4 regions of the Thermobacillus sp. genome follow, and region 1 is predicted to be linked to each of the others. Evidence: riboswitches for the same ligand, from Rfam matches in the RefSeq annotation. Region 1 holds a riboswitch; each other region holds the start of a gene.
What was found. Region 1 has a riboswitch for cyclic di-GMP ahead of C6W55_RS00715 (putative bifunctional diguanylate cyclase/phosphodiesterase). Riboswitches for the same ligand answer to the same signal wherever they lie in the genome.
Positions count from the first base shown of each region.

Region 2: it holds a riboswitch for cyclic di-GMP, as region 1 does, so the genes downstream of both, C6W55_RS11405 (PilZ domain-containing protein) here and C6W55_RS00715 (putative bifunctional diguanylate cyclase/phosphodiesterase) in region 1, are expected to answer to the same signal.
Region 3: it holds a riboswitch for cyclic di-GMP, as region 1 does, so the genes downstream of both, C6W55_RS07575 (chemotaxis protein CheA) here and C6W55_RS00715 (putative bifunctional diguanylate cyclase/phosphodiesterase) in region 1, are expected to answer to the same signal.
Region 4: it holds a riboswitch for cyclic di-GMP, as region 1 does, so the genes downstream of both, C6W55_RS10405 (DUF4279 domain-containing protein) here and C6W55_RS00715 (putative bifunctional diguanylate cyclase/phosphodiesterase) in region 1, are expected to answer to the same signal.

Region 1 is NZ_QEWA01000015.1:2,510-9,616, reverse strand. It holds gene C6W55_RS00715 (putative bifunctional diguanylate cyclase/phosphodiesterase) at 1-961, opposite strand, end outside; cyclic di-GMP riboswitch class I at 1,054-1,137, opposite strand; gene C6W55_RS00710 (B12-binding domain-containing radical SAM protein) at 1,198-2,994, opposite strand; gene C6W55_RS00705 (stalk domain-containing protein) at 3,073-4,617, opposite strand; gene pdxR (MocR-like pyridoxine biosynthesis transcription factor PdxR) at 4,637-5,944, opposite strand; gene C6W55_RS00695 (aldo/keto reductase) at 5,945-6,532, shown strand; gene rlmD (23S rRNA (uracil(1939)-C(5))-methyltransferase RlmD) at 6,907-7,107, shown strand, end outside.
Region 2 is NZ_QEWA01000040.1:74,123-81,229, forward strand. It holds gene motA (flagellar motor stator protein MotA) at 1-133, shown strand, start outside; gene C6W55_RS11385 (flagellar motor protein MotB) at 117-956, shown strand; gene C6W55_RS11390 (ATP-binding protein) at 1,016-2,869, opposite strand; gene tadA (tRNA adenosine(34) deaminase TadA) at 3,054-3,521, shown strand; gene C6W55_RS11400 (aspartyl-phosphate phosphatase Spo0E family protein) at 3,516-3,710, opposite strand; cyclic di-GMP riboswitch class I at 3,961-4,048, shown strand; gene C6W55_RS11405 (PilZ domain-containing protein) at 4,156-4,971, shown strand; tRNA gene C6W55_RS11410 (tRNA-Arg) at 5,042-5,119, shown strand; gene C6W55_RS11415 (DUF6790 family protein) at 5,382-5,855, shown strand; gene C6W55_RS11420 (condensation domain-containing protein) at 5,904-6,914, shown strand; gene C6W55_RS11425 (thioesterase II family protein) at 6,872-7,107, shown strand, end outside.
Region 3 is NZ_QEWA01000034.1:94,814-101,920, reverse strand. It holds gene C6W55_RS07585 (ABC transporter ATP-binding protein) at 1-1,558, shown strand, start outside; gene C6W55_RS07580 (ABC transporter ATP-binding protein) at 1,542-3,395, shown strand; cyclic di-GMP riboswitch class I at 3,763-3,855, shown strand; gene C6W55_RS07575 (chemotaxis protein CheA) at 3,990-6,131, shown strand; gene C6W55_RS07570 (chemotaxis protein CheW) at 6,097-6,588, shown strand; gene C6W55_RS07565 (methyl-accepting chemotaxis protein) at 6,611-7,107, shown strand, end outside.
Region 4 is NZ_QEWA01000038.1:115,526-122,632, reverse strand. It holds gene C6W55_RS10415 (hypothetical protein) at 1-447, opposite strand, end outside; gene C6W55_RS10420 (hypothetical protein) at 1-20, opposite strand, end outside; gene C6W55_RS10410 (hypothetical protein) at 453-842, opposite strand; gene C6W55_RS10405 (DUF4279 domain-containing protein) at 927-1,304, opposite strand; cyclic di-GMP riboswitch class I at 1,367-1,470, opposite strand; gene C6W55_RS10400 (aminotransferase class I/II-fold pyridoxal phosphate-dependent enzyme) at 1,805-2,407, shown strand; gene C6W55_RS10395 (b(o/a)3-type cytochrome-c oxidase subunit 1) at 2,472-4,145, opposite strand; gene C6W55_RS10390 (cytochrome c oxidase subunit II) at 4,196-4,663, opposite strand; gene C6W55_RS10385 (cupredoxin domain-containing protein) at 5,000-5,401, opposite strand; gene C6W55_RS10380 (NUDIX hydrolase) at 5,499-5,957, opposite strand; gene C6W55_RS10375 (small ribosomal subunit Rsm22 family protein) at 5,998-6,984, opposite strand; gene C6W55_RS10370 (aminoglycoside phosphotransferase family protein) at 7,031-7,107, opposite strand, start outside.

The DNA.
Region 1 (7,107 bases):
ATGTGAGCGTATCGTGGTAGGACAGCCGCTCGAGCGCCGCTTCGGAGGCGCGGAGCCGGGCGGATTGCTCCCGCAGCGATTCCGTCAGCTGCTCGTTCGCGTCGTACTGGACCGCGAGATGGTCCGCGACCACCCGGCAATGCTCGGCGATCTCGGCCGCTTCCGCCGCGCCGCCGGCCGGCCAGCGAACCTCCGCGCCCTGCCGCAGCTTCAGGTGCAGGCCGTTCATGGCCGACGCCAGGCGCTCGAACGCGCCCGATATCCGGCCGGACAGCCAGAGCGCGCCGAGCGCCGCAGGCAGCACGGCCGCCGCCGCGGCGACCGCCGCCATCGCCGGAGCCGGCAGGATGTCGAACATGCCGGGCAGGCCGGCGGTCAGGATGATCAGCAGGGCGGGCGCGACGGCGGCAGACGCCGCCAGGTGCGCGATCATGCGCCGCAGCGGTACGCGGCAGGCCTCCTGCGATCCGCGGGCCTGGCGGGCGAACGGCCGATAATGATGCAGGAAATCGGCCAGCAGCGCGGACGCCGCGCCGGCGACGAGGCTGCCGGAAGCCGCCATCGCCGCACCGGCGGCCGTTCCACCGTCCGTAAGCGCCATGAGCAGCGCGGACGGCGCGGCAATGATCAGCTGGTAGCCCAGCTCCGCGGGCAGCAGATCGTCCCGGCCGCGCCTGAGCCATGCGGCGAGCAGCGCGATCTCGAGAACGGCAAGGAAGACGGTCCAGGGACGGTCTCCGAGCCAGAAACCGGCCGCCGCAGCCGCCAGCGCCGCAGCCGCGGCGAAGCGAAAGCCCGCCCGCCGCAAGAGAAGAAGCAGAAAACATCCGGCCCACCCGGAACCGGACACAAAAGCAGGCATCGCCGGCAAGATCATCAAGGCGACGGATGCCGCCGCCAGAATGACATCAATTCCCCCTTTCCAATCGAATGCTTTCCTCGCAAGCGTTCTATCCGACATGTTCCTCCCCCGTAGGCGGGGACGCAAACACCGGACCGCAAAAAACTGCCTCCAAGCTCATGAAGGCAGTCTGCGTCACAGATTGCACAAACTCCGGCAGCCCGGCTGTCATAGCATTCCGCCTTAGACCCGTGGCTTTGCGTCCCATATTTTCATATGGTTTGCCTTTATCAGCTTGGTGCACAGCTATTCGGTTGTCACTGCAAAGATTCGACATTTTCGCGCGTTTCCCTTCTTTAACCACCTTTCGCATGATTCTCCCTGCCCGGTTGGATACGCAGCATATGCGCCGATGTTCCTGCATCGCCCAGGCCGTAGCAGACAACCAGCAGTGTTTCGACATTTCGCGAAAATTCGCCATTTTCCAGCCAGGCGGCGAGATCAAACGGCAGCCGCTCGATCACGGCGTGTTTCTGCAGCAGCTTCTCGTCCGGCCCCGCCGCGGCGAACGAGGGGGATACGTCCTCCGGACGCTCGGCCAGACGGCGCAGCCAGGCGGCATGCTCCCGCTTGTCCATTTGAAACTCCCACCACACGGCGCGCGGCTTGTACTTGTGGTTCAGGAAATAGTCGTATTTCATGAGGCCCAGCGCAAGATCCGGCTCCAGTGCCGGAGGCCCGCATTCCTCGAGGAACGACCACAGCCGGGTGAACAGATCTTCGAGCTGATGGCCGATCCGCTGCCAGCCCCGCTCCTCCCAGTAGTCTCCGAACTGCTGGAAAAAATCAAACGGCGACTCGAACACCCGAAACGCAAGATACAGCAGCGTACGGTCCATCCGGTGCGCGTTCCAGTATTTCTCCAGCACGTCTTCGACGCGCTTGATCCGCACGATGTCGCCGAAGGAGAGCACATCGTTCGACAAAATCTCGTACGGCGCCCGATCCATGAAGACGTAGCCGTATTTCGCCGCATCCCGCCGGAGTCCGGTTCCGCGCAGCATTTTCAGAAAACCGAGCTGCAGCTCTTCGGGACGCAGGGCGAACACGTCGTTGAACGTCTTGCGGAACGTGCCATAGTCTTCATGCGGCAGTCCGGCGATCAGGTCGAGGTGCTGGGCGATTTTCCCGCTGTCGCGGATCGTCGTGACCGTGCGGCTCAGCTTGGCGAAGTTCTGCCGGCGCATGACCGCTTCGTTCGTCGGATCGTTCGTCGACTGCACGCCGATCTCGAAGCGGAAAATGCCGGGCGGCGCATGTTCCGCCAGAAATTCGAGCACTTCGGGCCGCATGATGTCGGCGGTGATCTCGAACTGAAAGACGCATCCGTTATGGTTGTCGATCAGGAAGCGGAACAGCTCGAGCGCATAGTCGCGGCGGATGTTGAACGTCCGGTCGACGAATTTGATCAGCCGGGCGCCCGATTCGATCAGATAGAGCAGGTCCGCCTTCGTCTGCTCGAGATCGTAGTATCGGACCCCCGTCTCGATGCTGGACAGGCAGAACTGGCAGCTGAACGGACAGCCGCGGCTCGTCTCGAAGTAGACGATCCGGTTTTTCAGATGCGGCCTGTCTTCCGGGAACCGGTGCGGCGAGGGCATCTTCGTGAGGTCCGCCTTCGGCCGCGGCGGGTTGATCCGGATTTCGCGCGTTCCGTCCGGCAGCGTCTTGCGGTATGCGGCGCCGAACACGTAATGGAACTTGCCTTCTCCCCGGATTTCGGTCAGCAAATGGTGAAACGTCTCCTCACCCTCGCCCATGACGATGAAATCGACCGCATCCAGCCGCTCCATCCAGTATTCCGTGTCGTAGCTGACCTCCGGGCCGCCGAGCACGATGCGGACATCGGGGAGCACCTTGCGCAGCATGTCGATGACCGTGATCGTCTCCTCGATGTTCCAGATGTAGCACGAGAAACCGACCACGTCCGGCTTCCTCCGGTACAGGTCGGCGGTAATGTGCATCGCCGGGTCCTTGATCGTGTACTCGGCGATTTCAATGTCGAATTCGCGCCCGCTGTACGCTTTCAGGCAGCGCAGGGCGAGCGAGGTGTGAATGTATTTCGCGTTGAGCGCGGCGAGCACGATTTTCATGGCATAACCTCGATGGACAAGGATCGGCCCGCCGCTCCCTTCGGATCGGAAGCGGCAGGCCGCCGTGTCGTGATTGATTTAGAAATTGTCGCTGATATGCAGTCTGTCCAGATATTGCAGATGCATGACTTCGTATTGGACGCGCCAGCGGCCGTCGCCGAGATTCGTCACGACGCCCGGCCCGAAGCCGCGCGGTTCGGCGTTGAAGACCTGCGAATAATAGACGATCAGTTCAAGATTGACATCCGGCAGCATGCGGCGCAGCTCGGCGGCGAGGTCGATCGCCCAGAGGCGCAGCTCTCCTGCCGAATCTTTGCCGTACAGCATGTAGAAGGACGGGCTGATGACCGCAGTCACGACCAGCCAGCCCTGCGCGTCGCGGGCGACGGTCCAGTCGGTGAACACGGCCGTCCCTTTCGACGTCTGGGCGCTGCCGAATTCCTTCGCGAGCAGGCCGCGGATTTCTTCGTTCGACGCGCCTTCCAGACTGTCCGGAAGCTTGCTCTCCGGGAACCGGATCTCGTTCTGCGCAGGCGGGTCCGCCTCCAGTTCCATGAGGAGCAGTTCGGCATACAGCGCCGGGACCGCGAAGTTGAGATCGGCCAGCGTATCCCGGATGACGGCCGTCGTAATGCCGACCAGTTCGCCGTATTCGTTGAACACGGCGCCGCCGGAACTGCCCCGGTCAACCGGCGCGTTGATCTGGTAGTAGCTGACGATTCCCTCGTCGATCATGTTGCTGATCAGGCCTTCGGATACGGTGTTCTGGTAGCCGAGCGGGCTGCCGATGGCCACGATCCGGTCGCCTTTGTCCACCGTGGACGAGTCCGCGAACGTTACCGGCGCAATGCCCAGCGGGCGCGAGGTCTGCACGATGGCCAGGTCCGCGTCTTCATCGGCGGCGGCCACCCCGAGAATGCCGACGATTGTGCCGTCGTTCAGGATGACGTTGCCGGAAGCGGCGCCGTCGATCACGTGGTAGTTCGTGAGCACCCAGCGGTCGCCGACGATGACGCCGCTTCCCTGGGCGTTGTCGGTGATGATCATGACGACCTTGTCGTCGTTCATGGCCACGATTTCCGCCGGAGTCAGCTTCCCGTACTTCTCCTTCATCTCCCGTTCGAGCGCTTCTCGGTATTCCGCGGTCTCGATGAAGATCGTGCGGGTTTCCGCATTCCATGCGGTCCGCGCGCCGAACGCGTCGCCGACGAGGCGCAGCGGCACCATCGTCGCGCCGTCAACGGTCCGTACGGGAACGTCCAGCATGACCGCGTTGCCGTTCACGACCGCTTGCCGCGAGCCGACCTGCAGCGCGACCATCATCGTGCCTTTCTTCGCGAAAACGGACTTTGTCGCCGGAACCCAGGTGACCTGGGCGCCGAGCGCGGAGAAGATTTGCCGCATCGGGACGAGCGTCACGCCGTTCTCCTGAACCGGCGAAGGCGAGAACGTGAACGGCTTGTCGTCGATCATCACCCGGATGCCGGCCTGCTGCGACTCCACGGGAGCCGTCTGCGCCGCGGCGGCGGGCCGCGTCCATGCTCCCGTGAGCGGCCATGCGATCAGCACAGCCGCGGTGCAAATGGCAATGCCGCGTCTGAGTCTTGCGAATGTTGTAACCATTTCTCCCTCCAGGTTTCTCCTATGTCTCCCAAGGCCATCGTACCACCGGGCGGCAGGGTTGTCCATCGCCATATCCCCGTTCCCGCACAAACCGGCTCAGCCGCTCGATGCCCGGCTCGATGTCTTCCTCGCGGATATTGCCGTACCCGAGCACGATCTGACGGGTGCGAAATCCCCGCTGCAGGCAGTAATCTTCGACACAGTCGACGACGACGCCGTATTCCGCCGACCGGGACCACTCCGGAGCCGCATCAAGGTCCGGAAATTCCACCAGCAGGTGCATCCCCGCTTCGTCGCCCCGGATGACGGCGCGCCCGCCGAAATGCCGGTTCAGCGCCTCGATGAGCAGCGCGCGCCGGGTGCGGTACACGGCCCGCATCCGGTAGATATGGCGCTCCAGGTGCCCGTCCCGGATGAACCGGGCCAGGGCGGCCTGCAGCACGGCGGGCGTTCGCAGGTTCGCCGCTTCCTTGAAAGCGGCGAACTTCCCCGCCAGGCTGCGCGGCAGCACGAGGAAGCCGAGGCGCAGCCCGGGCGCGAGCGTCTTGCTGAACGTCCCCGCGTAGATGACGCGCTCGGGCCCCAGCGTGTACAGCGGCGGAATCGGCACCCCCTTCAGCCGGAAATCGCCGTCGTAATCGTCCTCCACAATGTAGGCGTCGGCTTCCTCGGCCAGTTGGACGGCATGCAGCCGGCGCTGGATCGGCAGGATGCTGCCGGTCGGATATTGATGGGACGGCGTCAGAACCAGCAATCTGCCGGGCGGCAGCGTCCCGATCTCGTGCACCCGCATGCCGGACTCGTCGACCGGCACCGGCTCGATCCGGTAGCCCGACTGCAGGAAAATATGCCCCGTAATCTCGATCGTCGGATCTTCAAGGCAGACGGAATCGAACTGCGGCTTGAGCGTCCGGGCGGCCAGGGCGAATCCTTCCGATGAGCCGCTGACGATCATGATGCGGTCCGGTTCGCATCGCATTCCTCTGGAGCGATGCAGGAACGCGGCGATTTCCCGGCGCAGCCCTTCCTCTCCCCGGACATCGCGGTAGTCATAGCGGCCTTCCGCTTCTTCCGCCGCTTCTTTCAGATAGCGGGCCCACCGTCTGCGGGGGAAGCGTTCCAGATCCGGCACGCCGGTGTCGAAGCGGATCAACCCGCTGGCTCCGTCGCCTGCGCGCGGTGCGTCCTGCCCGGACGGAGCGGCCGCCTCCGTCCTGCCGGACGCCTCGCGGGTGCCGGCGGCGCGGAGGCCGATGCCCGGCGTGATCCCCTCGGCCACGAAGGTGCCGGAACCGATGCGTCCGACGAGGTAGCCTTCCGCGATCAATTGTTCGTAGGCTTCGATGGCGACGTTCCGGGCGATGCCCAGCTCCGGAAGAAAGGGTGGATCCGCGCGTACGGCTGTAGCACGGAAGATACGGAAGCGGCCGAGCTGTTCGCCAAGCGGTCCTTCGCGGCCGCGTTCCAGCATCCGCTCAACGTCCTGACCGATTCGCCGATGGTCGAGGTGTGCGATTGTCACGGTCTCGCCAGCATCAACAACGCGCCGCTCGCCATGGGGCTGCTCAGCGGCAAGTTCAACCGCTCGTCGAAGCTTGCGAGCGACGATGTGCGCGGCAGCGGGCAATCCTGGGTGCGCTGGTTCAAGGACGGCAAGCCGGTGCCGGAATATCTCGACGCGCTGGACGCCATCCAGGACGTGCTGACCTCCGGCGGGCGGTCGCTGGTGCAGGGCGCGCTTGCCTGGATCTGGGGGCGCAGCGCGAACACGATCCCGATTCCCGGAATCAAGACCGCCGCACAGGCGGAAGAAGCGGCGAAGGCGATGGCGTTTGGTCCGCTCACGCCGGAGCAGATGGCGGAGATCGACGGGATTTTGCGGAACCTGGAAGTGCAGGCCGGCCGGGCGGGGTAAGCGGCGGCTCTGCGGAATGGCGGAATAACAGCGGAATAGCGGTATGGCGGTATGACGGTATGACGGAATAGAGGAAATAGCTTCTTCTGTTCAGCGGTTTGGCGCGGAACGGTCCAGAACAGAGGAATATTTTTCCTCTATCTCCGTGTAATCGGCTGAAAACCAGGTGTTTTGGCGAATTAAGCGAAACGATTTCGTCTATTTTTCGGAACCTTGGGGATTTCGACAAAATAGACCATTTTTTTCTTCTATGGCGGGGGCGGCGGCGTTCTATGGCGCGGCGACGGGCGCCACCGCCAACCCGCAATGGCAGTGCGTCCGCGGTTCATGCTATGATGGACACGACCAGCAAGTGAAACGGAGCGGATGCAACGATGCGGGAACATCGCCGGAATGGCGCGGGAAGCGGAAACGGAAGGCCGGACGCGCCCGGACGGAAGGACAAGCGGAGCACGGAGCCCGGGAAAGGCGCGGCGCACGCGGTTGCCAAGCGGGAGCGAAGCGGCGCGGACCGTGCGGGGGCGACAAAGGTGCACGATGATGCGGATCGTGCGGAGGCGAAGTGGGGGCACGAC
Region 2 (7,107 bases), on a different contig from region 1:
GATTCAATCCGGCGTCTCCACGATTGCCATCAACCAGAAGCTGTCCGTCTTCCTGACGCCGCAAGAACGGCAAGCGCTGCATGAACGCGAGGAACGCGAAAGGGAGGCGAGAGGCGTTGAGCAGACGGCATAGACACGAGGATCACGAAGAGCATCCCAATGAGACCTGGCTCGTACCTTACGCGGATCTGCTCACGCTGCTGCTTGCGCTGTTCATCGTGCTGTACGCCATGAGCTCCGTCGATGCGCAGAAGTTCCAGGAGATGAGCCGGGCGTTCAGCGTGGCGTTCAATTCCGGCATCGGCGTTCTGGATCAATCGGCCGTCGTCGTGTCCGTGGATCAAATGACGAACTCGACCGACATGGTTCGGTTGTCCGGCGGGAAAGAAGGCGTTGCCTCCAGCGAAGCGGCGCGCCGGGCGGAACAGGAGCTTCGGGAGTTCGAGCAGCTGCGCGACCAGCTCAGTCAGTATATCCAGGAAAACAATTTGTCGACACAGCTCGATATCCAATTGAATCATTCGTCCCTGCTCATTACGATCAGCGACAATGCGCTGTTCGCTTCCGGCAAAGCGGACCTCACGCCGGAAGCCAAGGAGCTCGGCGTTGCGATCGGCACGATGCTGAGAAATTACCCGGGCTACGAGATATCCGTCGAAGGGCATACCGACAACCAGCCGATCAACACGGCCGAATTCGAATCCAACTACGAACTCAGCGCGAAACGCGCGATCAACTTCATGAGGGTGCTGATCGAGGCGGGCAATCTCGATCCCCGCTTGGTCAGCTCGACCGGATACGGGGAATTCCGGCCCGTGGCGGACAACGACACGCCCGAAGGCCGCGCGAAGAACCGGCGCGTCGAAGTTTCCATTCTCCGCAAATTCACGGATGCGTCGGCCGTTGAGTCGCTGCAGGTGTCCGGCAATAACGCGGCAGCAACGAAGGATTCATGAGCAGCTATGCCTTGGACCCCCCTGTGCGAAGCGCAGGGGGGTCTTCATCGTCCGCCGGCTCATTCCACCGCGGGCAGGTTGATCGTAACGGTCGTGCCCTTCCCGACTGTGCTGCGGATCTCCATCGTCCCTTGATGGCTCTGGATGATGCGCTGGCTGATCATGATGCCAAGTCCGGTCCCCGACTCCTTGCTGGTCACGAACGGATCGCCCAGCTTCGGAATCATCTCTTCCGATATGCCGACGCCGTGATCCCGGATGGTGATCACGATCCAGCCCGGCTGTTTCCGGGCTTCGATCTCGATCTCGCCGCCCTTGGGCATCGCCTCGATCGCATTTTTCAATATATTGATGAATACCTGTTTCAGATGATTCTCCTCGCAGGCCACCTCGCAGGGCTCGCTGTCGAAAGAAGTGGTGAATACAATATTGCACAGATGCGCCTGACTGTCGAGCAGCGAGATGACATCGCCCAGGATGAACCGCACATCCTGAATCCGGAATTTCGTCGCCTGCGGTTTCGCCAGAATCAGAAATTCACTGACAATCAGATTGATCCGGTCGAGCTCTGACAGCATGATATCGATGTGCCGCTGATTCAGCTTGTTCGTCTGCTGCTGGAGCTGCAGGAATCCGCGCAGTGTCGTGAGCGGATTGCGGATCTCGTGGGCCACCCCCGCGGCAAGCTGGCCGACGGTATTCAGTTTCTCCGCGCGGCGCAGAAGCTCATCCATTTTGTTCCGATTCGTCATGTCGCGCGTAATGCTGGCGAACGCCTGGATGACGCCGTTCCTGTCGCGGATTGCCGAGGTGGTGACGCTGACTTCGAAGCAGGAGCCGTCTTTCCGGCGGCGGATCGTCTCGCGCGCCGGCAGCATCTGGCCGGCAAGCAGCGCTTCCCGGGCTTCGAGCTCCTCTTTCATGCCGCTCTCGGGAACGATCGGCAGACTGCGTCCGATCGCCTCTTCCTCGCTCCATCCGAACATCTGCTCGAACGCCGGATTGACGCGGATGAGCACACCGTTCACATCTTCAATATGGATCGCGTCCGTCGTATGGTGGATAATGGACTCGAGGTGTTCCTTCATCGACCGGTTTTCTTCAAACGCCTTCTTGAGCTTGGCCGTGTAGACGTCCAGGTTCTTCGCCATCGCATTGATCCGTTCGGCCAGCTGGCCGGTCTCGTCTTTGCGGTTCACGGCAAGCGGCGTATCGAATCGTCCGGATGCCACTTCATCCACCTTGCCCAGAATTTGGCGCAGCGGACGGATCAGCACATAAGCGAGCCCGTAATTGATGGCGACCGCTGCCGGGAGAAGGAGAACGGACAGGGAGATCTGATAATTTCGCGTCTCCCTGATCATGCCGTACATGGGCGACAGGTCCGCCGCGATGCGCACGGCAAGCCCCGATTCGGGAAATCCGAACGTGCCGGCAAGCAAGGTCTTTCCTCCGCTTCTGAGCGAGCGGTAAACCTCGCCGCTTCGCATGGCCTCGGCCAGATCGGCCGAATCCGTCCCGCTCGCATGGATGTCGTAGCTGCCGTACAGCAGACGTCCGGTGAGTTCCTGCGATGCAGCGTTCCCCGCTTCCCGCGCGGATGAGGAGCCGGCCCCCCCTTCTTCCGCCGGACGGAATACCGCGATTTCCATGATGTTGCGGTGCAGGGACTGATAATCCTGAATGAGTGCGGTCGGATCCAGGCCGGACGAGTTTTTATCCGGCCCGTCTGCCGATCGCGTTACCCGGGCGGCATGCTCCGTGACGCTTGCGGCGATGTTGTGCATCAGTTCTTGCACTTCGCGCTTCAGGTTGACCCGCATCGCATAATCGTTCACAATGACGGTGAGTGTCTGGAAAATGATCACGATGGTCGATAGGATCAAGGTCAACCTGATCTTGAATGACAACACGGGCACCTCCTTCCATACAGCCAAAACTTGTGGATAACATCGGTATCTCGATTTCCAGGATGTGGACAACTGTGGACAAATCTTTAGTTATCCACCGATTTATGCACAACGTGTTAACAACGAATATCTGTTCGCGGTATAGACAGTCAAAAGTGCAGGATCGAACAGCGGAGGAGGCAGATGAATGAGCTTTGCAGAGGACGATGTGCGCTTCATGCGCGAAGCCATAGAGGAAGCGAAAAAAGCAAAGTCGTTGCGGGAAGTCCCGATCGGCGCAATTATTGTGAAAAACGGGGAGATCATCGGCAGAGGCCACAATCTGCGCGAGACGATGCGCGATCCGACCGCCCATGCCGAAATACTGGCCATCCGTCAGGCCAGCGAGCATCTGAATGCCTGGCGGCTGCTCGATTGCACGCTGTATGTCACGCTGGAACCATGCCCAATGTGCGCCGGCGCCATCCTGCAGTCCCGGATCGCTCGCGTCGTCTACGGAACGGACGATCCGAAAGCAGGCTGCGCAGGCACGCTGATGAATTTGTTGCAGGACAGGCGATTCAATCATCGTACCGAGGTCATATCCGATGTGCTGCGCAGCGAATGCTCCGAATTGCTCACCAGCTTCTTCCGGGCGCTGCGCAATCGTTCATAAGCGTGGGGCTTTTTTGTCGGGAATGGTCAACTCGTCCCGTTGCAGCTGCTGCAGTGCGACGATGAGCCTGTCCGCCTCTTCGCTCAGGGCGAGGACTTCCGGGTCGGTTAGACTTCCTCTTGCTTCCGCAAGTGCGTGCAGACGAAAGCGAAGCGTTTGCAGCTGTCCCAGCAAGCGATCTTTCTTCATCTGCCTCAGTCTCCCCCGATAGAAGTTATGGATTGTGCTTCCATTATACACTTCTTGATCCACAGAATTTGTAAGTTTTTGTCGATTGGACTCCACTTTTTTCTGCCGCTTTTCGACACGAGCATAGTGCCAAGGCTGCATGACTTGCGGCTCCATCCTATGAAAATTGGCATTGCCATTTCAATACAATTTACAGTATAATGAACTTTGCAGATTCTTGAAATATGACTGACATCTATATCGGCATCGAATCAGCAAAGGGCAAACTTGTCGAAAGGCAAGGACGCAAAGCTAAGGGTCTACGGCTCCGCACGAGCTATGATCGCCTGGTTACCGGGATTCGGATGTACCTGTCGCTGCATGTAACGGTAGACCATCCCTGCTAATCGGGGATGGTTTTTTTGTCATACAGGAGTCCCATACAGAAAGGAGTTGTGGAAGGACCATGCCGTTATCCAACACTTCCCCGTCACCGAGAAATTCGTCGACCGGCTCGATGGGATACGACGTCTCGGTGCTGATGGACTCGAAAGCCGTCGTCGAAAAAAAAGGATTTGTATCGACTGGCACGCTGACCTATGTCGCCGGCGAGCTGCTGGAGATTGAATTCCCGCAATACGACCAGTTCATGCTCGGCGAAAAGGTAAAAGTCATGATTTACGCCAAAGGCGGCATCTACGTGTTCGAATCAACGGTGCTCGCGAAGGATCAGGGCGCGCTGGTCGTGCTGAATCCGCCCGAGAATCGCCGCAAATTCCAGGACAAGCGGCAGGATCCGCGGGTACCGGTCAATGAGCAGGCCCGGGTGCTCAGCCTGTATGAATATTCGCGCAAGGTGGAACGGAAGTTCCCGGATCCGCCGACCATCCTGCTGGACAACATCAGCATGTCCGGAATCGGCTTGCTGTTCAACATCGACCTTCCGTTGCAGACGCGGAACCAGCTTCACCTTGAATTGGATCTCGGCAACCGCTTTGAATGCAGGGCGGAGATCATTCATCTGCAGCGCACCAAGGAAGGCATCCGGTGCGGAACGCGCATTATCGAGCTGAAAGATGACCACGCGAATTGGTTGCGTTCCTACATCCTGAGATCCCAGATCGAGGCTTACTACCGCGAGAAGTCGGAGAAACTGCGCAAAGAGATGCTCGGCGAGGAAGGGGAGACTGAATTCGACATCCAGGCCGAACAGACGGAGCCGGTCAAAACGGATCGTGCGCCGCAGACCTACCTGTTCAACGATTCCAGATACGAAGGTTGATGCGGCAACGATTTTCAGGTCGCCGTCCCTTCCTTCGACAGTCGCAATGTGGTATAATACATCTTGCTGCGCGCCCGTAGCTCAGCTGGATAGAGCGACAGTTTCCTAAACTGTGCGTCGTGGGTTCGAGTCCCACCGTGGCGCGCCAGTTCCATAAATCATCTGAACCATAAGAATCCCCCCTCAGAATCGTTTCTGACGGGTGGTTTTTTTTTCTCAATTCCCTCTCCCTCGCACAATCCTCTAACTGTTTCCACTTTAATTTGTTCATCAACTTACTTTTTTCCTTGATTTGTATTTTTTATTTTACATGTTATGATTTGGTATAAAGGTACTGTTTGTTAATTTTTTGTTAAATCTTGTATCGCTAAATCAGCCAACTACACTTATGTTCTCGGAGGGATTAGCAAATGTGGTTTCTGGCTTTGTGGGCGCTGGGCTTGCTGTCGGGATTCACGCATCTTCTCATCACGGGCTTCGGCGACGCCAGCAACATCTCGCACATTCTGCTCTTGCACCAGTTCGTCGTGACGTTCGGCCTGGTGGGCATCATCGGGGTCATCGTGAATATTGCGCTTGCGGATGATACGGCCAGGAAGCTGGGATGGCCGGGCGGACCGTATCAAATCAAATACGGGTTCTCCCAGCTCGGCGTCGGCGTGATGGGCGTAATGGCCATCTGGTTTCACGGTTCTTTCTGGGTAGGCGTTCTGGTCACCATGTACATCTATGGTCTGAGCGGCCTGTGGTCGCATACGCAGGAGATGATCAAGAATCGCAAAGCGGACGCAGGCAACATCGCAAACATCGTGATGGACATCGTCTATCAGGCGTTCATCACCATTCTGTCCATCCAGGCCGGTGGCATCTGGACCAACGCATGAGTAGCCACGGTCTTCATATCGCCTTGAACCATAGAATCGAAGAGAGGAATGATCGGTTTGACCGTCCGGAAAGTCTCGATGACAGAAATGCAAAAAGGCATCTTTCTCGACTGCCAGATCGGCAATCCCGACGCCTATTACATTGCGGCGACAATCCGGATTCGAAACCTCGACGAAGCTTTGCTCGAACAGGCTCTTACGCTTTTGATCCACGAACAGGCAGCGCTGCGATGCTGCGTGGATTTCGTCGACGATCTGCCCGGCCTGGCCGTTCATCGGGAAGTCGAGGTTCCACTGGTCAAATATGACCTCGCTCCGGAGCAAGAAAATCGAGAAGCACGGGCCAGGAACATCATCGAGCAGGAGATGAGCAGGCCTTTCGATTTGTTTCGGCCGCCTCTGTTCCGCGCGGTGCTTGTCAGGCTGGACAAACAGACGCATCTGCTGATGATCTGCATCCACCATCTTGCGGCTGATGGGCTATCCCTAAATATCCTTGCCCGAAAATGGTTCGATTACTATGACGCCCTGGCAAGCGGCCGCTTGATTGCCTTGCGACAGGATGACGGATTCATTGAATTTATCCTGCAAGAGATCGAGAGATTGAACAACGGGAACTGTCACGAACATCGTCAGTACTGGGTCGACAAGATGCGCGGAGCTGAGCCGTTGGCTCTGCAGCCGGACTATCCGGCGTCCCAGTGGATGCAAGGTGTCGGCAGGGAAATGCGTTTTCCGGTTTCATCCAATCTCTTCAAACGCCTGCAGGAAAGGGCGGCCGAGCTTGAAACAACCGGCTTCATGTTCGTCATGGCTGCCTTCGCCCTGCTGCTGCATCAATATACCCGCCAGGAAGACATCGTCTATGCCTCGCCGTTTACATACCGTCCGGACATCTGTCTGGAAGAGACAATCGGTTGCTTCGAGTGGTTCACCCGATTGAAACGGGGGCTGCCGGAGGGTCGCAAATCATCTGTTTTCCTTATCTCGGAGGTTATGCGAATTCGTTCCTCAATCTGGCGGACAAATTGGACGACAGCTATGAGCTATGGGCTCTGAATCCGCCGGGGCACGGCTCCTGCCGGAAGCCTCCCGCTGAAGACATGACGGCCCTGTTGGATCTGATCATAGGCGAGCTAAAGAGCATTCTACGACCCGGAGGCATGCTGTTTGGCCACAGTATGGGCGGCATGGTGGCGTACTTTCTTGCGCAGCGATTGACGGAGTCTTGTCATCCGACACTTATACTGTC
Region 3 (7,107 bases), on a different contig from region 1:
CTATTTCGCGGCGAGGGTGGCGGCCGGCCTGTCCATGCGCCTCAGGAGCGCGCTGTTCGACAAGACGATGTCGTTCTCCATGTCGGAGGTCAACCGATTCTCGATCGCGAGCCTCATCACCCGGACGACCAACGACATCAACCAGGTGCAGATCCTGATCGCGATGGGGCTGCAGGTGCTGGTGCGGGCGCCGATCATGGCCGTCTGGGCCGTGGTCAAAATTTCCGGCAAGAACTGGGAGTGGACGGCGGCGACCGGCGTGGCGGTACTGGTGCTGGTCATCATGTTGGCCGCAGTAACCTCGGTCACGCTGCCCCGGTTCCGGAAGATTCAGGCGCTCACCGACAACCTGAACCGCGTGACGCGCGAGAATCTGACGGGCATCCGCGTTGTGCGCGCCTATAACGCGGAGAGCTACCAGACGGGGAAGTTCGAGAAGGCGAACGAAGATCTGACGAACGTCAACCTGACCGCGTTCCGTACGCTGGCCATCATGTTCCCGGGAATGGGCTTCATCATGTCGGGCATGTCGCTGTCCATCTACTGGATCGGCGCCTACGTAATCCAGGCGGCCCGGATGGAGGATCGGATCTTCCTGTTCTCCGACATGGTCGTGTTCTCGTCCTACGCGATGCAGGTCATCTTCTCCTTCATGATGCTCAGTATGGTCTTCGTCATGCTGCCACGCGCGGCGGTGGCCGCCAGGCGGATTCTCGAGGTGCTGGACACCGAAGTGAGCATCGAAGACGGCGCCGAGACCGAAGGCAAGCCCGGAGCCGAAGGGGAAATCGAATTCCGGAACGTCAGTTTCAAATACCCGGACGCCGCCGACTATGTGCTCCGCGATATCAGCTTCACCGCCCGCAAGGGAGAGACGGTGGCGTTCATCGGCGCGACGGGCAGCGGCAAGACGACGCTCGTCAACCTGATCCCGCGATTCTACGACGCTACCGAGGGCGAAGTGCTGGTAGCCGGCCGCAACGTCAAGGAATATACGCTCGAAGCGCTGCGCTACCGTATCGGCTACGTGTCGCAACGGGCGGTGTTGTTCAGCGGAACGGTCAGTTCCAACGTGGCGTACGGCCGGAGAGACGGAGTCGGCGATGACGCTCAAGATGAGACGGCTGCCGTAAGACGGGCGATTGAAATCGCGCAAAGCCGGGATTTCGTCGAGAAGATGGAAGGGCAGTATGAAGGCAAGGTCGCGCAGGGCGGCAATAACCTGTCCGGTGGGCAGAAGCAGCGGCTGTCCATCGCGCGGGCCATCTTCCGCAAGCCCGAAATTCTCATCTTCGACGATTCGTTCTCCGCGCTCGACTATCGGACGGACCGCGCGCTCCGCGAAGCGCTCGCGCGGGAGACGAAGGGGACGACCGTGCTCATCGTCGCGCAGCGCATCGGTACGATCCGGAACGCCGACAAGATCATCGTCATCGATGAGGGACGGGTCGTCGGCATCGGTACGCATGACGAATTGATGGAGAACTGCCCGACCTACCAGGAGATCGCCTATTCGCAGCTGTCGAAGGAGGAATTGGCCCATGAGCGGCAGGCGTGAATACAACATCGGCGACAACGACCGGCGGCCGCGCAGGCCCGGAGGACCGCACGGCGGGCCGTTCGGCATGATGCCGGGCGGCAAGCCGAAGGATTTCCGCGGCGCGGTGCGCAAATTGTTCGGTTATATCGGCCAATATCTGCCGGGCATCATCGTCGCGCTCGTCCTCGGGTTCTTCGGCGCCGTATTCAACATCATCGGCCCCGACAAGCTGAGCGAGATCACCGACATCATCGCGGCCGGCATGATGACCGGCATCGACATCGACGCGGTTGCCCGGGTGGGCACCTTCCTCGCGGTGCTGTACGTGCTGTCCCTGCTGTTCAACTACATCCAGGGGTTCATCATGGCGACCGTGACGCAGCGCGTGTCAAGGCGGCTCCGGAGCGACATCTCGCGCAAAATCAACCGCCTGCCGCTGTCTTACTTCAACCGGAACTCCACCGGCGACGTGCTCAGCCGCGTCACGAACGACGTCGATCTGATCGGCCAGATGATGAACAACAGCATCGGCTCGTTCATCAACGCGATCACCACTTTCGTCGGCGCGCTCGTCATGATGTTTTACACGAACTGGATCATGGCGCTCTCGGCCATCCTGTCCACGTTCATCGGCTTCTTCCTCATGTCGCGCATCATGGGCGTGTCGCAGAAGCATTTCGCGGCCGTGCAGCAGCATACCGGCAGGGTGAACGGGTACGTGGAGGAAATGTTCGCCGGCCACACCGTCGTGAAAGCCTACAACGGCGAGCGGGAGGCGCGGCGGAAATTCAACGAGATCAATGAGCAGCTCTACACGAGCGCCTGGAAATCACAGTTTCTGTCCGGCCTGATGATGCCGCTCATGGGCTTCGTCGGCAACTTCGGCTACGTTGTCGTCTGCATCGTCGGCGCGCTGCTCGCCACGAACGGCCACACGAGCTTCGGCACGATCGTCGCGTTCATGGTGTACATCCGGCTCTTCACCAACCCGCTGCAGCAGTTCGCCCAGATCGGCACGAGCCTGCAGTCGGCTGCCGCAGCGGCCGAGCGTGTATTCGAGTTCCTCGGGGAAGAGGAAATGTCGGACGAGAGCGGCAAGACGGCCCGGCTTGACAACGTCCGTGGCGACGTCGAGTTCCGCCATGTGCGCTTCGGTTACGAGGGTACGGACAAGATCGTCATCAAGGATTTCTCCGCGCACGCGAAGGCCGGCCAGAAGATCGCGATCGTCGGACCGACCGGGGCGGGCAAGACGACGCTCGTCAACCTGCTCATGCGCTTCAACGAGATGAACAGCGGCGACATCCTGATCGACGGCGTGTCGATCAAGGATCTGACGCGGGAGAACGTGCACAGCCTGTTCTGCATGGTGCTGCAGGATACGTGGCTGTTCGAGGGGACGATCCGCGAGAACATCGTCTATGCCAAGCAGGGCGTGACCGACGAAGAGGTCGAGCGGGCCTGCCGGGCCGTCGGACTGCATCACTTCATCCGCAGCCTGCCGAACGGCTACGACACCGTGCTGGACGACAAGGTGAATCTGTCCGCGGGACAGAAGCAGCTGATCACGATCGCGCGCGCAATGGTCGAGAATGCGCCGATGCTCATCCTCGACGAAGCGACCAGTTCGGTCGACACGCGCACGGAAGTCCAAATTCAGGAGGCGATGGACAAATTGATGGCCGGTCGCACCTCCTTCGTCATCGCCCACCGGCTGTCCACCATCCGCAACGCCGACCTGATCCTGTTCATGAAGGACGGCGACATCGTCGAGAGCGGGACGCACGAGGAGCTGCTCGCGAAGAACGGCCATTATGCGGAGCTGTACAACAGCCAGTTCGAGCAGGTGTCCTAGAAAAAACATGAAAATCTGCGGAAGAAGAACGCCCCGGCGGCGTTCTTCTTTTTTCTTGTCATCGCGGGATGCGGGCGCCTTGCCGTCGAAGGGCTGTGCGCGTTTTACCAGACCGAAGCAAACATCGGAAACAAAGACCCGTGAACGGATAACGGAAGGTACGGTCATGAAAGCGGATTGTAATTATAGTGCAAAAGCATTATAACGACGCTGTAATACAGATGAATTATGGCATGAAATTTTTACTAATTTGACTTGTAATTTTTTATAATCGTCAGTAAAATAGGTTTTAGAGAATAATAATATTCAGAATATGGGTTTATCACTTCAAATTGTAAATATTTACGCATGGTGGATAATTGAATAGCATGATTAAGGGCAAAACTGTCGAAAGGCAGTGACGCAAAGCCATGGGTCTAAGGTTCAATGTCCGTTGAACTATGATCGCCAGGTTGCCGGCCGTCAGGCCGTAAGTTGCTCGCTTACAGTCATGTTGCACGCTTTTTGGCGTGTTCGCGCGAAGCCCTTGAGTCATGTCCGTGTCTGGAGGGCTTTTTTGCGTTCAGATATTCACTGCACACGGGGAGAGGTAGGATGAGTGACCAGCGCGGGGATCCGATTTTCGAAGCGTATTTGACGGAGGCCACACAGCTTGTCGACCAACTCGAGGAATTGATTCTCGCTTGCGAGCACGACGGCGAGTTCACGGAAGAGGCGATCCACGAAATTTTCCGCATCATGCATACGATCAAGGGTTCCTCTTCCATGATGCAGTACCACAATATCGCCGCCCTTGCGCATGCACTGGAAGATCTTTTCTCGTATTTGCGGGACAACCCTTCCCGGCCGGCGGACTGGTCCGAACTGTCCGACCTGATGCTGGAGGGGGTGGATTTCACCAAGGTGGAGCTGCACAAGCTCCGGAACGGCGAGCCCGCCGACGGGGAGGCCTCGAGCGTGATCGGCAAGGTGGACTGGCTGCTGGAGACGCTCAGCCGCGGGTCTGGCGGTACGGACGGCGGGGCGGAAGCCGGCGCGGAAGGATACGGCGGTCTGCGTCAATACGAGGCCAGGCTGTACTTCACGGACGACTGCGAGATGGCGAACATCCGGGCGTACCAGGCGTTCTTCAAGATCAAGGATTGGCTGACGGATTTTCATCACGTGCCGGAAAATCTGCTGAACGATCCCGAAGCCGACGCCGTGATCCGGGATCACGGTTTCCGGTTGCACATGACGACGGACCGGGACTACAAAGAGCTGTATGTCGAGCTCTCGAGCATCAGCTACCTGAAGGAGCTGGAGTTGCGGGAAATCCCCGCGGAGGAAGGTGCGGACGGGGAGCGGGAAGAGGCGCTTCTTCCGGACGGAAGGGAGCGGGAGCCGGATGCGGAGCAACCGGAAGCGCGTCCGGCATCGGATGAACCCGCGGTCAGGGACGATGGCGGCGCTCCGCAGACCGGCAATACCGCCCGCCAGCCGAACCGGGAAGTCCGCCATCCGGCCGCCGCGCATCAGGGCACGACGATCCATGTGAGCGTGGACAAGCTGGACGAGCTGATGGATCTGGTCGGAGAGCTGGTGATCGCGGAAGCGATGGTCACGCAGAATCCGGAGATCGTCGGGCTGAATCTGGAGCAATTCCAGAAGGCGGCCAGACATCTGCAGAAGATTACGAAGGAAATCCAGGACAAGGTCATGGAGATCCGGATGGTTCCGCTGGCCACCACGTTCCAGCGCATGAACCGCATCGTCCGCGACATGAGCCGCAAGCTCGGGAAGAACGTGACGCTGCGGCTGGTCGGCGAAGAGACGGAAGTGGACAAGAACATCATCGAGCACATCACGGACCCGCTGATGCACCTCGTCCGGAACGCGGTCGACCACGGACTGGAAACCGCCGAAGAGCGCGCGGAGGCGGGCAAGCCGGAGACGGGGGTGATTACGCTCGAGGCGCTGAACAACGGCGGCGAAGTGCTGATTCTGGTGCGGGACGACGGCCGCGGCCTGAACCGGGAGAAGATTCTCCAGAAGGCGAAGGCGGCCGGACTGCTCTACAGGCCGGAAGAGGACATGTCCGACAAGGAAATCTTCCAGTTGATCTTCCTGCCGGGCTTCTCGACCAAGGAGGAGATCACGGAGTACAGCGGCCGGGGCGTCGGCATGGATGTGGTTCAGCAGAACATCGCCGAAGTGGGCGGAACGATCACCGTCGACAGCCGGACCGGCGAAGGCACGGTGTTCACGATCAAGATTCCGCTGACGCTCGCGATCATCGACGGCATGAACGCCCGGGTGGGCGACGCGCTGTACACGATCCCGACGACGGCGATCCGGGAGTCGTTCAAGGCGCAGGCCGGCGACATCATCTCCGATCCCGACGGCAACGAGATGATCATGGTCCGTGGGGAATGCTACCCGATTCTGCGCGTGGACAGGCTATTCCGCGTCGCCGGCGGCAGGCCGAATATCCCGGACGGCGTGCTGATGATGGTGGAGCAGGACGGACGCGGCCTCTGCCTGTTCGTCGATGAGCTGGTCGGCCAGCAGCAGGTGGTCGTCAAGGCGCTGCCCCCGTACATCCGGAAGCTGAACCGGGTGAGGGGCATTTCCGGCTGTACGCTGCTGGGTGACGGAAGCATCAGCCTCATTCTGGACATCCAGGGGCTGTTCAACCTAAAGCATGAAGGAGAGAGTGAACATGTCGGACACCGTGGCGAGCCAGACGGTTCTTGAGGAAGAAGATTCGCAGAAGGACAAGTATCTGACGTTCGTCGTGGACGGAGATGCCTACGGGATCGAGATCCGCCATGTCACGGAGATCATCGGCTTGCAGAAGATTACGCCCGTTCCGGACATGCCCGAATTCGTGCGCGGCATCATCAATCTGCGCGGCAAGATCATTCCGGTCATGGACATGCGGGTGCGATTCAACAAGCCTTTCCGGGAATACATGGAGCGGACGTGCATCATCGTGGTCGACATTCACGACCTGTCGATCGGCCTGATCGTCGACAGCGTTGCCGAGGTCGTCAACATCCCCGCCGCCGCGGTCGCGGCTCCGCCGGATCTGACCCGTCGCGGCAACCGGTTCATCATGGGCATCGGCCAGGCGGCCGGCGAAGTCAAGCTGCTGCTCGATTGCGAGAAATTGCTGACCGACGAAGAGACGGAACAACTGCTCAACAATTGACGGATACGGGAGCGGATGGAACATGAAATGGTTCAACAACCTGAGAATCGCGACGAAACTGATTTCGGCGTTTGTCATTGTCGCTTTGATTGCGGGCGTTCTCGGCGTATTCGGCATCTACAACATGGAGAATGTGGACACGGAATATGCGGCGATGTACGAGGACTACGGCATTTCGCTCGGCAATCTGGGCTCCGCCGGCATGGATTTCAATGCGGGCCGCGTGAAAGTGGCCAACATCCTGCTGGTCGACGACCGGGCGACGAAGGAGCGGCTGGCCGCCGAAATCGAAGAGCTGGACGCCGCGATCAAGCACGATTTCGAGGAATTCCGGGCGTCCATTCGCAAGGAAGAAACGATGCGGCAGTTCGAATCGCTGCTGCAGTCGTTCGAGAACTACAAAACGACGCGAAACCGGGTCATCGAATTGTCGCTGTCCGGCCAGAACGACCAGGCGATCGCCCTCATGACGACGGAAGGTGAGGAAATCGCCAACGCCACCAACTCCGCGATCAATGA
Region 4 (7,107 bases), on a different contig from region 1:
ACCGGCGCGGCTTTGCCCATATAGCCCATCCTCGAGCCCAGATGAACGAAACCTGTTCGGAATAGCTGGACTCCCGGCCATCCTTGACCGCCTTGGCGGAAATTTGCGCGATCTGTCCATCCGCACGGTCGTATTCGGTTCGGCGTTGCCGGATACCTTCACCATGCCCGATGCCGCCGGTTCGACCGTCAGCGCGCCCGGCGCCTTGGGCTGCCGGGAGCCCACGATTTCGAAGCTGGCCATCTGGCCGTAGTAGACGCCCGTGCCGTCATATTCCGCCGGCGACGCGCAGATCGTGTAGCGCTCCTCCGGCAGCGGCACGCCGTTGATCTTGCCGTCCCATCTTTCCGTGTGCTCGATGTCCGCGGTGATGCCGCCGACATAGGTCCAATGGCCGTTCGCATCGTCGTAGACGTAAATGCCCGCTTCTCCCGCACCGCGAGCCATTCCGGCTACGCGGCATAGCCGAGCACGAGCTCCGCGCTCCGGCCGAACGCGGCATCCGCGCTTACCTGCCAGGCCTCGTAGCCTTGCAGCTTCCGGCCTTTCTCATCCGTCAGGACGTATGACTCCAAATCCACCTTTTCCAGGCTCACGTCGGTATCCTCGGCGAACGTGCCCTCGGCAATCCGCAGCCGGGCTTGTCCGTCTTCGGATGCCAGCTCGCCGCCCGCCGGGCCGATCCGCTTCTTGCTTCCGGCCGAACCATCGCCGGATGCCGGCGGGATCACGACGCCGGGCACCCCGCCGCCCTGCGGTCCGGTCAGCTCGATGAAGGAGACGGAGCCGTCCGCCGCACTCAACACCAGCTTGTCGCCGCTGAGACGTGATTTTTCGCCCATTTTGCCCGCCGCCGGTTTTTGCATGAATCAAAAAAACCCCGCGGAGTCGAATCACTCGCACGAGGTTTCGATTTATAACTGCTTTTATACCGCCCCGCCCCAGGACAAGATGGAGAACTCCAGGCGAACCTTGAATTTGGCGATCAAGGCTTGCAATTCGTTCGGCATTTCAAAATAAATCTGCCCCAGCTCGGACTGATAATACATCCGCAGACAGACATCGTACCCGCTGTCGGACAGATGATGGATATACCCGATGTTCGGTTCCAGCTCCTTGAGCAGTTGCATGAGCGAGCCGACGGGGTCGTTGCCGCGCATTTTCACCCGGTACATCCAGAAATCCTTGGACACTTTCTTGCCGCCGACCGACACCTTTCCGCCCTTTCTCAGGCATCTCGCCGGCTCCACATTCAAACTTCGCGTGATTTCATCGAAATCAAGCGTCTCTCCCCGGATGATCAAACTTGCGTCACCTGAAAAAAAGGCATGATCAACGGCATGTCCCATCCTTCATCACCACCATTTAGAGCAGCCCGGCTGTCATGGCGTGATCCGGACGTCATAGTCCCACGCTTTAGACCCGTGGCTTTGCGTCCCCGACTTTCGTACGGGTTTACCTCTTTTCTTTGCCTGGTTTTTCAGGTTGGAGTCCCGTCCGGGACCTGCCGATCTGAAGTTCCTCTCATTCGTTTTTATCGTCAATTTTTGCCACGCGATCAAGACCAATGTCCATATTCGCACCATTTTGAGCTTTTTTGACTATTCTGCAGACAAAAACAACCCGTGATCGAGACTTTTGGCCCATAAACAGAGCTTGCCGGCCACACCGCTAAGTTGCTTCAGCTGCTTCGTCCCACCCTTCCGTTACCAGTTCGACAAAGGCCTGAATGGTAATTTCATCAGAACAATCCTTGCGTGTAATCACATAGGTATCCAATGTTTGCGTAAACCGGTGCAAAGGGATGAGTTCTTCCTTTCTTATCTCCTCTTTGATCAAATCACCGCTGATGATGGAACGGGATATCCTGGAACAAATTGTGGAGATCGCACGATCGTGCGGAGCTTATGTACTTTGTGATGAAGTCTGTATGAACTTGCTCCAGGATGACGATTTGCTCTCCCTTGCAGGCCTTCGCCTCGGCTGGATTGCCGCTCCGCAGGAAGTCATCACGGAATGCATGAAGCACCGCGACTACACCACGATCAGTTGCGGGATATTGAACGAAATGCTGGCTGTCCATGCCCTGAAGAACTACGACAAGATCTTGAGAAGAAGCCGCAAAATTTTGCGGGACAACCTGGCCCTCCTGGATGAATGGGTGGAAAAGGAAGCCGCTTTTTCCTATGTCAAACCGCGTGCGGGAACGACAGCCTTGCTGAAATACGAATTCGAAGTGCCTTCTGTCAATTTCTGTACCGGTCTGCTGGCGAATACCGGCGCCTTTCTGACCCCTGGCGCGTGCTTCGATATGGAAGGGCATGTCCGCATCGGTTACGCTTGCAGTACCGAAGTGCTGCAGGCCGGACTTGAACAGATCTCCGGGTATGTGCGGAAAATGAAGTAAAGCGCCTGCCCGGACATTCGTCCGGGCAAGCGCCATTTGAAGGTTGCAGCATAATCTGACCGATTTACCACGTCACCCAGGGCTTCGATCCGGGCGCCGGATTCACGAGCATATCGCCGAACGGAACCGTGTACGCGAACAGGATCAACACAACGAGTACGCCCACCCATACGCCCCAGCGCTCGATCCACTTCGGCGTCGGTTCGGCTGCGTCAGCCGTCTCGCCGATCGGGAACTCGGCCGCGGTTTTCTCGTCGCCTTTCGGCGCGCGCATCAAGGCGATCATGTTGCAGAACATCAGGATGACGCCGATGAACAGGATCGTGCCGCCGATCGCCATCGCCACGTGATACGGCATCCAGAAGACCGCGTCCGGATGGTCGCCGTACGTCGTGTACGCCGTGCGGCGCGGCGAGCCGAACAGGCCGACCGTATGCATGGACCCCGACATGAAGAACATCCCGATCAGCCAGATGATCGTCTGGATGATGCCGAGCCGGTTCATCCGCGGCGTGAGCTGTTTGCCCAGCACGTGCGGAATGAGCCAGTAGGCGACGCCGAAGAACGTCAGGGCGACCGTCGTGGCGACCGTGAGGTGGAAGTGCCCCGTGACCCACAGCGTATTGTGCACCATCGCGTTCATCTGGTTGCTCGCGTTGATGATGCCGCCAGCGCCGGCCGGAATGAACACGAGCATGCCCATGAACGGCGCGAAGAAACGGACGTCACCCCACGGCAAAGTTTTCAGCCAGCCGAACAGCCCGCGCGCGCCCTTGGCCCGACCGGTCTGCTCGAACGTTGCAAACATTGCGAACGCGGTCATGAGAGACGGAATGACGACCATGAACGTCAGGACGACCTGAATGTACTTCCAGACCGGTGCGATGCCCGGTTCCATCAATTGATGGTGGAACCCGACCGGGATGGAGAACAGAATGAACAGGACGAACGACAGCCGCGCCATCGAATCGCTGAATATTTTGCCCCCGATGATCTTCGGTATGCAGATATACCAGCACATGTACGCCGGCATCAGCCAGAAGTAGACGAGCGGATGGCCGAAGTACCAGAACAGCGTCCGGCTGATCATGATGTTGATCTTCTCCACCCAGCCGAACGACCACGGAATGAACTGGAACAGCACCGTGATCGCGACGCCGATCGTGGCGATCTGCCAGACCAGCATCGTGGCGACGGCCATGAAGCCGAACAGCGGGCTGACGCTGCCCTTGTGCGTCCTGCGCCAGTACCGGTATTGCGCGAAAATGCCGTACCCGCTGATCCAGCTGCCCACGACGACGAACACCAGGGCGATGTAGAAGAACGGATTGGCTTTCAGCGGCGCGTAGAACGTGTAAAGCACCGTCGCTTCGTTCGCCAGAATCATGATCGTGCCGAGGATCGTGCCGACCGTCATCAGGACGTAGCCGGCCCAGCCCATCCGGCTCACGACGCCGAGCAGCTTGCCGCCCATCGTCTTGCTGACGCCAGCATACAGGAATCCGATGATGAAGAAGGTCGTGAAGATCAGCGCCATCAGGACGCCGTGCGCGGTAAGAATTTGATAGTAGCCGATCTCCGACGGCAGCTCGATCATGCCGCCGCGGACGAGCCCTTGCAGCACGCCCGCGACGCCGCCGAGCAGAAGCGCCGTGAAGGCCACCAGAAGGTGCGCCAGCACCAGCTTCGCATCTTTGCCGTCGAACGGCCGTTTATTGTCGGCGGCGGACGCTTGCATCACAGTAGCAGTCACGCTCGATCATCCTCTCCGTTTCGGTATTGTCGGTCTCATTTCACGATGATGGTCGTCGCCATGAATTCATGGCCCGCGCCGCAGTATTCGTTGCACAGCACCAGGTACTCGCCCGGCTTGTCAAACGTGTACGTGTAGTGGTTGACCTCACCCGGCACGGCCATCAGGTTGACCGTCGTGCCCGTAATCTGGAAACCGTGCACGACATCCGGGCTGGTCACCTGAAAATGCACCTTCGCCCCGAGCGGCACTTCCATCTTCGCCGGCTTGAAGCCGAACGCGTAAGCGATCATGTAGGCGTTGTACTCGTTCTCGCCGACCTGCTCGAGGCCGGGGTTGTTGAACGGGTATGTCTCGCTGACTTTCTCCGGATCGATCGTATGGTGGCCGGTCGGCGGCTGCATCCCCATGGCAAACGCGCCGACGCCGATCACGCCCAGGAAGACGAACAGCATCGCGACGCCGATGGCCAGCCAGATTTTCTCCAGACGATGAATATGCATGATGCTACCCCCTACCTGTTGATGAAAAGAATGAAAACCCCCAGCCACGACAGGGCTATGAAGCCGCCGAGCAGCATGACGGACGTAAACGTGCCTTTCAGCGTGTCCTTCTCTTTATCGCTTCGGTCCCGGGACATACGGTTCACCCTTTCCTCGTTTTTTACCGTAAGTGTAATGGCCCGCATACCCGTTCATTGTGAGATAAATCACAATAGCGTCGGCCATTTTCGTCGGTTTTGTTACAAATCGTCATAATATTCGGATAACAACAAAAGCGGACGCATTCCGTCGGAACGCATCCGCCTCTTGAAAAGATGATGCCTTGAATAATAGCCGTTATTCGACGATCAGCTTGCCGATCATGTCGTCATGGCCCGTGCCGCAGAAGAGGGAGCAGATGAACTCGAACTCGCCCGCTTTGTCGGCCGTGAACGTGATCGTCTCGCTGTCCTTGATCTTCTTGCCGTAACCTTTGATCTCGACTTCGTGCATGCCTTCTTCGTTGACCAGCTTGATCTCGACGGTGTCGCCCTTGTTCACGCGGATCTCCGTCGGTTCGAACGCCCAGTTCTTCGCTTTGATCTCGAACGATTTCGTCTCGCCCGTCGAAGCGGACTGCCCGGAACCGCTGTTGCCGGAGCCGCTGTTGCTGCCTGCGTTATCCGAATTGCCGCCGCAGGCCGAAATCATCATGGACACGCCCACGGCCAGACCCAACATTTTCAACCATTTTTTCATTCTCCGCACTCCCCTATCATTGTTTCTCGGAACTGATCCCATTGTAGATGCCGCAGGGGAGCGTCTGTGTGACAAATATCACAACCGGATCGCGAATCTATGAACGTTCTGTTACATAACCCGCCTTGCGCAAGATTCGTTCGGCCATCGGATGGAGTTCCGGAATCGGGCGGTCCGGGTGAAACCAGGCCAGTTCCAGCCCTTCGTGGTCATTCACGACCGGCTCGCCGGTCACGCCTTCGGCCTCGAACACCACAAGCGCGTTGTATACTTCGTCGCCGTTCGGATAGCGGTAGTACATGTCCCTCCCGGAGAGCAGCGCCACAAATTTGAACGATGCCGCGCGAAGCCCGGCTTCTTCGTACAGCTCCCGCGCCGCCGTCTCCTCGAACGACTCGCCCGGCTCCATGGCGCCGCCGATCGTGCCCCAATCGCCCGTGTCCGCCCGCCGCTGGAGCAGCAGCCGGCCTTCGCCGTCCCGCACCATGACGGCGGCTCCCGCCATGATGAGCGGGCGGCTGCCGACGAACCGGCGCAATTCCATAATGTAACCCATTGGCTTCCCTTCCTTCCGCCCGGTCCTGCAATGCGCAGGATCAGCTTCTGGTCCCGCCGGCACCCGGCGCGCTGAACGCATCGCCGCATTCGGCTTTACGCGCCCGCTTGAAGAGCTCTCCGTCTTTCTTGTGCACGTCCACGCTGCGCAGGCCGTCCGGCGTGCACAGCTCGAGGCCGATCCGCCCCTTGTCGATCCGCGGGCGGCGGATGATCCGCGCCTCCGCCCTCCCGCAGGGCTCGCGCGTCACGGCCAGATACGAAAATTTCTCGTCCTCGTAGGGCGCCGCCCCGTCCTTCAGCTGCTTGTGCAGCCGGCTTCTCGGAATGCGGCAGCGGAAATGGCACCAGTCTTCGCCCTCCATCGGACACGCCGACGCATGCGGACACGGCGCGGCGAGATGGGCGCCGAGCCGGAGCAATTGCTCGCGCACCGCCATCAGCCCGCGATACGCGGCCGGCGTGCCCGGCTCCACGATCAGCAGCATGCGCTCCGCCGCGTTCCACAGCTTCACGACCGCCGCCGCCCGGTCCGCTTCGTTCATTTCGTTCAGCACATAGGAGGCGAGGACGAGCTCCGCCCGCTCCGGAATGTCGTCCTTCGCGAGGTCGCGGCGGACCCAGTCCGCGTTCCGCAATGCGGGCGATGCATCGGCCGCCAGGCTGCGCCCGAGCCGGATCATGGCCGGCTCCCGTTCCAGGCAGGTGACGCCGCGCAGATCCAGCAGCGCGTCGGCCGCCCAGGAAGCGGCCCCCGTCCCCGCGCCGCAATCCAGCAGCGTCTCCGGCCGCTCCGGCGTCCGTTCCAGCGCATAGTTCAGCGCCGCCGCGACGGCGCCGTATGTCGCCGGCATGCGCGCGATCGCGTATGAGGCCGCTTCGGCATCTTCGGTAAGCAACCTCCGGCCTCTGCCGCCGGCGGTCCGATAGCGCTCGCTCAGCGACTGCAGATCCCGTTTCAGCTTCGCATGATCCATGCCCTGGATATGCCGCTCGATGGCCAATCTCAGTTGTTGCGGAAGTTCCATGCGTGCATCCTTTCCCCGTGAACCGTCTCCCTTCCGATCATCCGGTTCAGGGCCATTCCGTCCGGTTGATGTATCGATTCGTCTCCAACATGCGCCTGAGCCGTCCGTCCGTCTTCTCCGTGC